Regions from separate parts of the Alistipes sp. AF48-12 genome, predicted to be linked through region 1. Evidence: riboswitches for the same ligand, from Rfam matches in the RefSeq annotation. Region 1 holds a riboswitch; each other region holds the start of a gene.
What was found. A riboswitch is a leader RNA that binds a small molecule or an ion and turns the genes downstream of it on or off. The one in region 1 is predicted to bind cobalamin.
Positions count from the first base shown of each region.

Region 2: another riboswitch for cobalamin. It lies ahead of DW082_RS10730 (ribonucleoside triphosphate reductase); the one in region 1 lies ahead of DW082_RS04780 (cysteine-rich CWC family protein).
Region 3: another riboswitch for cobalamin. It lies ahead of DW082_RS13265 (TonB-dependent receptor); the one in region 1 lies ahead of DW082_RS04780 (cysteine-rich CWC family protein).
Region 4: another riboswitch for cobalamin. It lies ahead of DW082_RS00670 (TonB-dependent receptor); the one in region 1 lies ahead of DW082_RS04780 (cysteine-rich CWC family protein).

Region 1 is NZ_QUDJ01000005.1:137,920-141,033, forward strand. It holds gene DW082_RS04775 (O-antigen ligase family protein) at 1-717, shown strand, start outside; cobalamin riboswitch at 1,299-1,507, shown strand; gene DW082_RS04780 (cysteine-rich CWC family protein) at 1,607-1,840, shown strand; gene accC (acetyl-CoA carboxylase biotin carboxylase subunit) at 1,837-3,114, shown strand, end outside.
Region 2 is NZ_QUDJ01000016.1:39,290-42,403, reverse strand. It holds gene DW082_RS10730 (ribonucleoside triphosphate reductase) at 1-1,795, opposite strand, end outside; cobalamin riboswitch at 1,910-2,117, opposite strand; gene def (peptide deformylase) at 2,295-2,852, opposite strand; gene DW082_RS10720 (diaminopimelate dehydrogenase) at 2,880-3,114, opposite strand, start outside.
Region 3 is NZ_QUDJ01000028.1:12,499-15,612, reverse strand. It holds gene DW082_RS13265 (TonB-dependent receptor) at 1-1,929, opposite strand, end outside; cobalamin riboswitch at 2,038-2,241, opposite strand.
Region 4 is NZ_QUDJ01000001.1:131,394-134,507, forward strand. It holds gene DW082_RS00655 (RteC domain-containing protein) at 1-464, opposite strand, end outside; tRNA gene DW082_RS00665 (tRNA-Ser) at 1,221-1,309, opposite strand; cobalamin riboswitch at 1,452-1,666, shown strand; gene DW082_RS00670 (TonB-dependent receptor) at 1,812-3,114, shown strand, end outside.

The DNA of each region.
Region 1 (3,114 bases):
AGCCTGATCCGGGCTTATCGGAAAAACCCGAACGACGAATCGCACACGCTCGCGACGGCACTGTCGGCCGCGGCGGCGCTTTGCTGTTTTTCATACCCGCTCTCGTATCCGTTCACCGGGTCGATCGTCGCACTCGCGGCAGGCGGCCTGACGGCCCAGTCGCGCCGAAGTTGCGAACGGTTCCGCGCGCGGCGGGCTTCCGGAATCCTCGCCGCGCTGTCGTCCGCCGCGCTGCTGGGATTTACTGCGAAAGAAATGTATTACGAAAACCGATGGCACCGCGTGCAGAAAACCGCATCGTCCGATCGCCCGCCGCTGCCGGAATACGAGCGACTGTACCCGTTTTTGGATAAAAACGCTTATTTCCTCTACAATTACGCAGCGGAATTGAATGATGCGGGCGAAGCGGACAAAAGCCTCGAAGCGGCGACGGCCTGCGAAAAAATGCTGAACGACTACGACGTGCAGATGTTGAAAGCCGATGCCCACAAAAAGCGGCGCGATTTCCGCCGGGCGGAAGCCTGTTACCTGCTGGCGTCGCGAATGTGCCCCGGACGATTCATGCCGCTGTACGAACTGGTGAACGTATACGACAGCACGAACCGGCCGGACAGGGCGCAGGCTCTGGCGGCGGAGATCGCAGACAAACCCGTAAAAATACCGTCGGGACTCGTCTCCGCAATAAAAATAAAAATGCGGGAACGAGTCGGCGACTAATGCTAATTGCTGTTTCCTTCTTGTAGCCCCGCGCGCGCAGTCTCGAATGGCTCCGGAGTAGGCCGGAATGACAACAACATCAGAATCGGAGATACCGACGAGCTGTTCTACAGGAAAGACAAGAATGGATGGATTTCGCTGGGCAGGCAAAAGGCCCGGGATATCAAACTGACTTTCCACGACATACCGAACAAGGCCCTCTTTCTCTTACTGTATCTCAGCCCGGACAAGGAAATCGAATATTTACGGTCGACCGGGACGAGAAACAGATCTGGTAGTAATTCCGGAAAACGACCGCCCGGCAAACCGGATACGATCCGCAGGGAAAAAGCATTTTACGTTTCACGCGCGGATTCGTGCCGGCCGGAATCGATGAAAAATGCCGAAAGGCTCTCTCTCAGGAAATGTAAGTTATAATCAGGACGGCTCTCTCGCCCAAACCGGAAAATCGTTCTTTCATCGTCTTTACCCAGCGACATCCGTAGTTGACTGCAACACACAAACAACTAAATACAAAATATTTACAAAATAAAAAGAACGAAATTACAACGAAACAGTTGGAAGTAATGAAATAAATGTTTTAACTTTGACGGCGAATCGGTTCGCCTTTTTGCACTCAGAGAAAGGCGATAAAAGGGAACCGGGTGCGAATCCCGGACAGTCCCGCTGCTGTGAAACTCCGAACAACGTCCTGAAACGATCTGAATGGCCACTGGCGGCAAACGATAACGTCGGGAAGGCATCAGGACGGGAGTCAGTCAGAAGACCTGCCGGTTCAGGTGATGTTTTACCGTCCCGAGGGTTGGATGTTAAAACGTGGAAAGTTTAATCATTTTTTTTAATCCGGATCGTTCTGCTGAATGCAGACCGTTTGCGGTGTGTGATAACGATGGAAAAAGTTTGTCCTCGTTGCGGAACACGTTTTGCATGTTCCCTCGATGCTGTTATGGATTGCCTCTGCGCGGGCGTGGCTCTGGATGACGCCCAGCGTCGGTTCATAGCGGATAATTACGACGATTGCCTATGCAACGACTGCCTTCGCATACTCAGGGAGACCTTCTACTCGACAGGGATCAATCCCCGGTATGCTCCTATTGTAAAACCTAAATCATATAGCGAATGATCGAAAAAATCGTTATAGCCAACCGAGGAGAAATCGCCGTCAGAATCATCCGTTCCTGTCGCGAAATGGGAATCCGTTCGGTAGCTCTTTTCTCCGAAGCCGACCGCATGTCGAAACACGTCATGCTGGCCGACGAAGCGTATCCCATCGGCCCGGCTCCGTCGAAAGAAAGTTACCTCGACGTCGATAAAATCATCGAAACAGCTCTGAAATGCGGTGCGGACGCCGTCCATCCGGGATACGGTTTCCTATCGGAAAACGCCGGATTCGCACGAAAATGCGAAGTGGCGGGAATCACGTTCATCGGCCCGCGTGCGGAGACGATCGAACGGATGGGCGACAAGATCTCGGCCCGCCGGTCGATGACGGAAGCCGGCGTGCCCGTGGTGCCCGGCATCCAGCGCCAACTCGAATCGGCCACTGAAGCGGAACGGATCTGCCGAGAAATCGGCTTGCCGGTCATTCTGAAAGCGGCTTCCGGCGGCGGCGGCAAGGGTATGCGCCTGATCCGGTCGGAAAGCGAAATCGGCGAGGCGTACGCCGCCGCTAAATCGGAAGCTCTGTCGTCGTTCGGGGACGAAACAGTCTACATCGAAAAATACATCGAGGAACCGCACCACATCGAATTCCAGATACTGGGGGACGCGCACGGGAATATCGTCCATCTGTACGACCGGGAGTGTTCGGTACAGCGCCGCCACCAGAAAATCGTGGAAGAGAGTCCGTCGCCGTTCCTGACCGACGAACTGCGACAGGAAATGGGAAAGACCGCGGCGGCGGCGGCCCGGGCAGTCGGTTACGTCGGGGCGGGAACGATCGAATTTCTCGTGGACAAAAACCGCAACTTCTATTTCCTCGAAATGAACACCCGACTCCAGGTCGAACATCCCGTAACTGAAGAAGTGCTGGGCCTCGACCTGGTCAAAGAACAAATCTACATCGCCTCGGGCCGCCCGCTGCACCTGCGACAAACGGACATCGTCCAGCGGGGGCACTCCATCGAGTGCAGGATTTGCGCCGAGGATGCGGACAACGGCTTCATGCCTTCGCCGGGACTCGTCAAACAGGTTACCGAACCCAACGGGCTCGGAATCCGCATCGACAGTTACATTTACGAGGGTTACGAAATTCCTGTCTACTACGATCCGATGATCTCCAAACTGATCGTCCGGGCGACTACGCGCGAATACGCCGTCCAGCGTATGCGCGCGGCACTGGACGAATACAAAGTTACAGGCATCAAAACCAACATCTCTTACCTGAACGCCATCATG
Region 2 (3,114 bases), on a different contig from region 1:
CCTGCATTTCGAGCGCTTCGTACAGGTCGTCGGTAAAGTTTACCGGCAGGTGGGTCGAATTGGTGTAGTAAGGCTTGGCGCCTTTCAGCAGTCGGTCGGCTTGGTTCGCCGTGATGATATCCGGATAACGCTTGGTATCGAGCATCGCGAACCGGTAGGCGGTGCTTTCGGCCGGAGTGGCTTCGAGGTTGTAGATATTGCCGGTTTCCTCCTGGAATACGGCCAGCACGTCCCGCATGAAGCGCATCGTTTTTTGGGCGAATGCCGCGCCCTCTTCGGTGGCGATTCCGACGCCGAGGAAGTTCAGACAGCATTCGTTCATCCCGTTGATGCCGATCGTCGAGAAGTGGTTTTTCCAATAGCAGCCGAAACGGTCGTGGATGTGGCGCAGGTAGAATTTCGAATAGGGATAGAGTCCCTTTTCGGTGTAGCGCTCGATGACCTTGCGTTTGGTTTCGAGGCTTTCGCGGGCCAGCTCCATCAGGTGGCGCAGCCGTTCGAAAAACGACTTCTCGGACCCCGATTCGTAGCCGAGTCGCGGCAGGTTGATCGTCACGACGCCGACCGACCCGGTCAGCGGGTTCGACGCGAACAGTCCGCCGCCGCGCTTGATTAGTTCCCGTTTGTCGAGCCGCAGCCGGCAGCACATGCTGCGCACGTCGTCGGGTTTCATGTCCGAGTTGACGAAGTTCGAGAAGTAGGGGATGCCGTACTTGGCGGTCATCTGCCAGATGCCGTCGTAATCGGGATTTTCCCAATCGAAATCGGGCGTGATGTTGTAGGTCGGGATCGGGAACGAGAACAGGCTGCCCGCCGCGTCCCCTTCGTACATCACCTCGGCGAAGGCCTTGTTGAGCAGCGTCATTTCGGGCTGAAAATCGCCGTAGGTCTCCTCTTTTATTTCGCCGCCGCAAACCACCGGCTCGTTTTTCAGGAAGTCGGGGACGGTCAGATCCATCGTGATGTTCGTGAACGGAGTCTGGAAACCGACCCGCGTCGGAACGTTCAGGTTGAACAGGAATTCCTGCAAGCACTGTTTGACCTGCGCGTAGTCGAGCCCGTCGTAGCGGACGTAGGGCGCGAGGAAGGTGTCGAAATTCGAGAAGGCCTGCGCGCCGGCCGCTTCGCCCTGCATCGTGTAGAAGAAGTTGACGATCTGTCCGAGCGCTGTCCGCAGGTGCCGGGCCGGCGCGCTCTGCGCTTTGCCTTCGACTCCTTTGAACCCGGTCGTCAATAGGTCTTTCAGATCCCAGCCGACGCAGTAGACGCTCAGGAAGCCCAAGTCGTGGATGTGCATAGCTCCGCTTTTGTGCGCGTCGGCGACCTCTTCGGAATAGAGCCGGCCGAGCCAGTACTGCGAAGTAATCATCGTCGAAATGTGCTGGTTGAGGCCTTGCAGCGAGTAGGCCGAATTGGCGCTTTCCTTGACCCGCCAGTCGTCCTGCGACAGGTAGTCGTCCATCACGTCGAGGTTCGAAAACAGCTCTTTCGATTCGCGGAGCTGTTCGTGCTGCCGACGGTAGAGCATGTAGTTTTTCAGCAGCGCGAAATCGCCGCGACGGTACAGCGCCTGCTCGACGGCGTCCTGCACCTGTTCGACGTGCGGCGTCTGTTCGGCGCTGTTTTTTTCGAGCGAGGCCACCACTTCGCCGCACAGCCGGCGTGCTTCTTTGCGGTTCGGCGCACCGGAGGCCCGCATGGCCTTGAAGATCGCCTGTTCGATTTTCTCCGGACTGAATTGGGCGATCTCGCCCGTCCGTTTTACGATTTGCCGTAAATGAGTCTGTCCATTCATCTTGTTTGAATTTTAAACAGTTAAACAATAAGATAAAATGGTAACTCCGGGAGGATAAAAGATATCGGGCCGCGTACGGAGGGCCCCGACATTCGATCGCTCTTCACCCGAAAGCTACAATGCAATTCATCCGGCAGGTCTTCTGACTTGTTCCGGGTCGCGCGCCTTCCCATCGGGTAAACCGACAGTGGCATTCGGGTTTGCGCGGCCTTTGGCAGGAACTTACAGCTACGGGGATAGTTCCCGACTTTCACGGGATTCCCTTTTGATCTCCCGCCGGGCGAGAAGCCCGGCATCGAGAACCGAATGTTTTCACAAACATAGCGAATCGTTTCGACGGAAAACATTTTCGGCGGAATACTTATTAACAACTTATAAACCTATTCGATTAAACGGTTGGCTGTCATCGCCGAAAGCGACGGGGAAAGACGGTATGCAAAAAGGCCGCTCGCCCGAAACGGCGAACGGCCCTGAAAGAGATCCCGGAAACGGGCGGAAACTATTTTTTCACCAGTTTGCAGGGATAGTGCGCTTTGTATTTCCCTTTGGTCATCGCGGCCAGTTTGCTTTTCAGCAGAGTTCGGCGCAGCGGCGACACGTGGTCGATGAACAGTTTGCCGTCCAGGTGGTCGTACTCGTGCTGGATGACCCGCGCCGCGAAACCTTCGAACTCCTCGTCGTGCTCGACGAAATTTTCGTCCGCGTAGCGGATCCTGATCCGCGACGGCCTTTCGACCCGTTCGTTGATTCCCGGCAGGCTCAAACATCCTTCGTCGAACGGAACGGCGTCGCCGGAGCGTTCGTAGATGTGCGCGTTGATAAAGGCTTTTTTAAAACCGGCCAGGCTCGGATCCTTGTCGGCGTTCACCGAAGCGTCGACCACGAAGATCCGGATGTTGCGGCCCACCTGCGGGGCGGCCAGTCCGACTCCGTCGGCTTCGTACATGGTTTCCCACAGGTTTTCGAGAAATTTGTCCAGTTCCGGATAATCTTTGGCGATGTCTTCGGATTCTTTGCGCAAAACCGCCGAACCGTAAATATAAATCGGAAGTAACATATCGTTCGTTTGCTGTTTTTAATCCTGTTATACCAGATGCCGGATCAGTTCCGTCCGGTCTCCGGGAAGCAGGTCGATCATCGGGATTTCGATCAGCGTGTAGCATCCCGGTTTCTGCAACATAGAAGCCCGCGCCGAGGAGACCAGTATCTGGGCCGTAAGCGCCGGATTGTTGATCTTCATATTGAATTCGAACAGTTGGTTCTGCGTTTTGCCCGAAACGCCCTTGCGCGTCAGGTTGACGCCATGTCCCATGTCCAGC
Region 3 (3,114 bases), on a different contig from region 1:
GTTGACTTCGGCCGTGACCCGCATACCGACGCGGTTCCACTGAAAACTCTTGGACAGCGACATGTCGTGGGTATACCACGGTTGCGAATAGTTTTCCGGAATATTGGCCACCGCTTCGTACCGTTCGCCGGTATAGATAAAGCTGTAATTCCAGTCCCAGCTTTTATAGCTGCCGCCCAGTATGGCCGATCCGCTGTGCCAGGGGATATAGGGAATCTGCCCGCCGTACCATTGGCTTTCGGGATCGGTGAAATCCTGCGCTTTCTGGTAAGTGTAGTTCAGGCGGGCATTGAGGGCAACCTTCCCGAATTGGAAACCGGATTGTACCGACGCGTCGATGCCGCGTATCTCCACGTACCCGAGGTTGACCATCGTCCACTGGAACTGATTGGATGTGGGCATGGCGATGATCTTGTCGTCCACCTGATTGAAATAACCGTCCACCGATACGTCCAGATAAGTCAACCCGTGACCACCGAACGATTTGTTGTAAACGATCCCCACGTCGTACTGGGTCGTAAACTCGGGCTTCAACTGTTTGTTACCGATGAACGTATAATAAAGATCGTTGAACGTAGGCATACGGAATATCCGTTTGTAAAATGCCCTGAGTTGCAGATTTTCCGCGCTCCACGGGCGATAAGACATAACGACCGTCGGTGTGAACTGGCTCTTTTCCGGAGCTTCCTCGCCGAGGGCTTTGGTTTTGTCGTAGATATAAGTATGAAGCAGGCTGGCCTGCATACTGAATTTTTCGAACTGAACGGACGTGGCCAATGCCGTCAGGACGGAGTACCGCTGCGGACAGGCAAAGTCCACCAAGTCGGCATCGAGCGTGTTCCACTGGAAATCAGCGGAAAGGTTGACTTTCCACCAGTCGAAAAAAGAGAAGCCGTTTACGGCCGAGAAATAGACCTCCTGCTGCCGGTAATGGTTATCGACATACATGGTCGTCACGTCGAGCCGTGGATCGGACAGGTAATGCAGGTAATCGTAAGCGTACTTGCCGTTCAGCACGAGTGTATAAAGCGAACCGAACTGTTTGCGGAACGAAGACTGCACGAACAGGTTACGGTCCCACTGGCGGTCTTCGTGCTTGAACTTTCCCGGCTCCTCCCGCACCGAAGCGCCCGGATAGCCGCGTTCCGAGTCGTAGAAATAGACTTTGGCCTTCCACTCTCCGTCCCTGATCTTTCCGAACAGTCCGCCCTCCACCCTAAGAGCGCTGACATCGCCGTTACGCCGCACTTCGGTCGTATCGTATCCGTCCTTCTTCGCATAGCTGAACTTATACCGTCCGGTCGTATACATATATTCCGCATTGAACGAGCTGCTCAGTTTGTCGCTGATCCTATGTTCCCACAACACGGACGGGTTGACCGTACCGAACGACCCTCCTTTGACAGAAAAACTCAGGTTGTAATTTTTGACAGAATCGAAACGTGGTGTCCGGGTAGTCATGTAAACCGATCCCGCGGAGGCATAATCCTTAGCCGACTGGAAGATGGCGCTTTTCTGCCCGTTGTACAGCGAAACGGCCTCCATATTGTCCAGCGAGAAGCGCCCCAGGTCGATCTGCCCGTTCTGGGCGTTGCCCAACTGGATGCCGTCGTAGAACACCCCGACGTGCTGGGTTCCCATGCTCCGGATATTGACCGTCTTCAATCCCCCGATTCCGCCGTAGTCCTTGATCTGGACGCCGGAAAAATAACGAATGGCATCGGCCACGGAAACCACGTTCAGGCGCTCGAGTTCTGTTCCCGACAATTCCTGTGCGGGAATGATCTTCGGCAAGGTCCGGCGGCCGTAAACCGTCACTTCCCCAATCTCGTATTTACGGAGTACACTGTCCGATTCCTGAAGAAACGTCGTGTCTTTCGGCTGGGCGGCAACCGAAGTTGTAAAATACTTATTTTCAGTAAATTGCATGCAAGTTCATTCGTTTGCACGATTTACCTCTGCAGTTGACCGACAAAAACAAACGAAATACGATGTTTGGGAGAGCCAATTACATACCACCCGTGATCCCGCAGGGGTAAATCCTCGTTATCGCAAGGCAGGTCTTCTGACTCATTTCCTCCGCTGCGCCTTCCCAGTTTAAAACCAGTGGCAAAGAGTGCGCGGAGTTGCCCTATAAGGACTGAAACTCACAGCAACGGGTATTGTCGCAGATTCTCACTGCATTCCCTTTTATTCCCGGAAGCAGATAACTTCCGGAAAACCTTGCGGCACAAAATTACGGAAAATATTTTTAATTAATATTGTTACACTTTGGTAAACTTGCATGAAATTAAACAAAAGGCATATGCCAGCCTGTTACCTCTCTGCAAACTACCATTCTACTATTAGTAAAGTAAAAAACTATCTTTGACTTTATCGAATTATCACATGCTAACTCTATAAAACTGTAGCAAAGGATTATTGTAACCGGACACAAATATCATTTTATCATTTTGTAAGGCTACAACCGTAGTATTGACTACGATTGCAGCCTTACAAAGCACCAAACTGTACGACAGTATTCTTCTTGATACGCCCGACCGCGAACCGCCCAAACCGGGCTATTTCGCCGGTTATCAAGCTTGGTCGCCTGAAGCCTTATCGGCCAATTGTCCATTCTGTAACCCAATCCAGAAAGGCTGAATCTCTTTTATGGACCGAATTTCCCGGCACGCGTCGAGCGTGAGCAAGTTAGGTTTTGGTTTAACCAAAACATTTCGGTTTAACGGATTAAACCGAAACTCCTTTTGCTCCGGTGTCGCATTTTTCAGAACAGGCAAAACCTCAAACAGAGAAGCGTGGAGTTGCAAAAAACTCAAACAGCATTCATGTGGTCATATATTTCAGTCTGCCAATGACATGTATGTTAATCCGTTCCGGACTCTTCCGGATTATCCAAGACTATTCACGACACCGGGCGGGGAAACGCTACAACCAGTCTGAAACGGTTATATATTGCGGGCAAAATCATCATCCGGCCGCTTTTATAAAATGTAAAGAACCGATGAAAAACCGAGCGCACCGTATCCGCGACCGATGAGCCTTTCTTATCGCACGGAACCGTAAAAAGAAAAGACAACACGAACAATCAACCGTAACCGGCTTCCGCAGGCA
Region 4 (3,114 bases), on a different contig from region 1:
ATTTCCAGCCCGAATATCTGACCGAAAAACGCAGCCAGCTCCTTGATGTCGTTCTCTCCGTCGTTGATACAGCCGATCTCGTCGAACGCATAGATGATCTCCACCAACTCGACGAGACTACCCGTCCAGCGGAAAGGCGTGTCCGGAATATCGGATTTTTGCGCCGACAGCGGAGGCGTCTGGGTTTGGAGGTATCGAAACATCCGACGCACGAACGTCAGGGCTTTGCGGATAGGAATTGTATGGGAAGATTCCGCCTTGTGAATCTCGTGCAGACAGCCCAGTTCCTTTTCGATATAGGCGAGCGTGAAGATAAGGTGATGCCGCTGGGATGGCGGAGCGCAGCATACGGTGCAAACCTCTTTGATGAACTCGTTATATACCGACGGCGTTATGGTGCGGGCGTCGGCTCCGTCATTGATCAGACGGAAAAATTCGTTTTTTGTAAGTATGAGGAAATCCATTCAGTTTCTGTTTTTCGGGTTGTTGTACTCCGTGACTAATTACGTGTTGCGCACGCTTCACATAAGAACAACCCCCTTTCCTGTGGAATGGATCGTATCGGATTGATAATTTATAAGTTATTGGATTGATTTTCGTATGACGAGCCGTTTCCACCCCGCAAGTCATAGGGTCATCCCTGCGATTGCGTATGCGAAAATACTATTATACCCCCTGCGGCTTGCAGCCGCAGGGGGTACAACGAAAACGGATAGCCCTGCCGCAGAGCGGCTATTCTTTCACGGGCCGGACGGAGAAGCCCCAGCTTTTCCCACTTGAAGGGCTCGGGCTGATTCCATTTTTGCTTATCATGAACTGACGCCCAGAATGGGTCGCAGTCGCTTGTCCCGTCCAGTAACCGTATGTATATCCGTCGTAATATATTACGTGGCCATCCGTATAGTACCGTATTCCCTGGCCTGGAATAAAGATCGTGCTTCGCCGTTGAGTGATACACGCTTGCGCGGCGAGAGTTTCGACGTCCGCCCCGTTCGAGAATAACAAGAGAGCGGAGCGGCCGGGCATCCGTTTCCGTTGTACCCCCTGCGGCTGCAAGCCGCAGGGGGTATAATAGTATTTTCGCATACGCAATCGCAGAGACGGCCCTATGCCCCCTCATTTGTGTCCTTAACGGAGAAAAAAGAAAACACCCAAACTTACATTTTAGGGTGTAAATCTGGGTGCTATCCTTGTAATTCGCTGACAATCAGCCTTGTTTGCGGAGAGTTAGGGATTCGAACCCCAGGAACCACATAAGCGGTTCAACAGATTTCGAGTCTGCCCCGATCGACCACTCCGGCAACTCTCCTATTGCGGATGCAAAGATAATACTTTCCGGGATATATTTTCCATCCCGGACGTATTTTTTTGAAAAACACTCCGACGGCACACCGTCCAAACGTCCGGACGCACATTTTTTTACGATCCGGCAGCATCGTCCCGAAAAAAAACTATCTTTGCCGTGCAAAGGTTTCCGCATCGCGCTTTCGACCGCGATCAGGGAATTAAAAGGGAATGCCGTGCGAATCGGCAACAGTCCCCGCTGCTGTAAGTTTCAGTTCCGAAAGGAATAAAATGTTTCGACACTCTTGGCCACTGACATCGAGTCGGGAAGGCGCCGAAACGGAAACGAGTCAGAAGACCTACCTTTGCTTTACGGATTTTACAGTCTGCGGTGAACAGACGAAAATCGACGGAATTTCCGGCTGACCTATTTGCGCACGATGCCGCCCGCTGTAAAACCGAATTGGATTTTTTAACGATCAACGAGCGGCATGGAACGTATTCCTCCCATTTATCTCTTCCTGTTTATGTGTTGCCTGACACCGGCGGCGCTTTATTCGCAGAACGGCTCCGACAGCCTGACACGCAAAGCGTATCCGGACAGCCTACGCCATTACAGCATCGACGAGGTGACCGTATACGGACAGAACCAACCGTCCCGGATTATCCCCGCCCAGGAACTCTCCGGCAAAGAACTGCAGCGACTCAACGCCCTGTCGGTCGCCGATGCGGTACGCTATTTTTCCGGGGTGCAGATCAAGGATTACGGCGGAATCGGAGGACTCAAAACCATCAATATCCGTAGCATGGGCACCCAGCACGTCGGCGTTTTCTTCGACGGCATCCAACTCGGCAACGCACAGAACGGGCAGATCGACCTGGGACGCTTTTCGCTGGACAACATGGAATCCATTTCGCTGTACAACGGGCAGAAAAGCGCGGTATTCCAGCCGGCTAAAGATTTCGCATCGGCCGGTTCGATTTACATGCAGACGCGAACGCCCCGTTTCGACCGAGACGGAAAAAACAACCATTTCGGCGTGTCGATGAAAACCGGCTCTTTCGGCACGGCCAACCCGTCGATCCTGTGGGAACACCGGTTCAACGACCGGCTCAGCAGTTCGTTCAACGTCGAATACCTGTACACCACGGGCCGCTACAAGTTCAGCTACACGAAAAAAAACGGATACGACACGACTGAAGTGCGCCGCAACGGCGACGTGCGCGCCCTACGGGCCGAAGGCGGCCTTTTCGGCCTGGTACGCAACGGCGAATGGAAAGCGAAAGTCTACTTTTACAACTCGGAACGGGGCTACCCGGGCGCTTCGGTGCGACAGGAACCCGGACGGTTCCGGCACGAAGACCGGCAGTGGGACGACAACTTTTTCGTACAGGGTTCTTTCCGGAAAACCTTCAGTCCGTTTTACAGTCTGTTGCTGAACGGCAAGTACGCCTACGATTACCTGCACTACCTGTCCGATCCGCGCCTCGACGAGAGCACGATGTATGTCAACAACCACTACTACCAGCAGGAGACGTATTTATCGGCAGCCAACGAATTTACGTTTTTCAAATGGTGGAAAGCCAACCTCGCCGCCGATTTCCAATGGAACACGCTGGACGCCGACTTGGTCGATTTCGTCTATCCGCAGCGCTATTCAGTACTGACGGCCGCGGCGACCTCGTTCGAATTTCCCCGGGTCAAAGTGCAGGCAAGCCTGCTGCACACTTATGTCCACGACCGGACGGAAGCCGTCGGGGGAAGCGCCGGCGACAAAAGCGAATTCACGCCCACCTTCGTAGTCTGGTACAAACCGTGGAGTCGGCCGG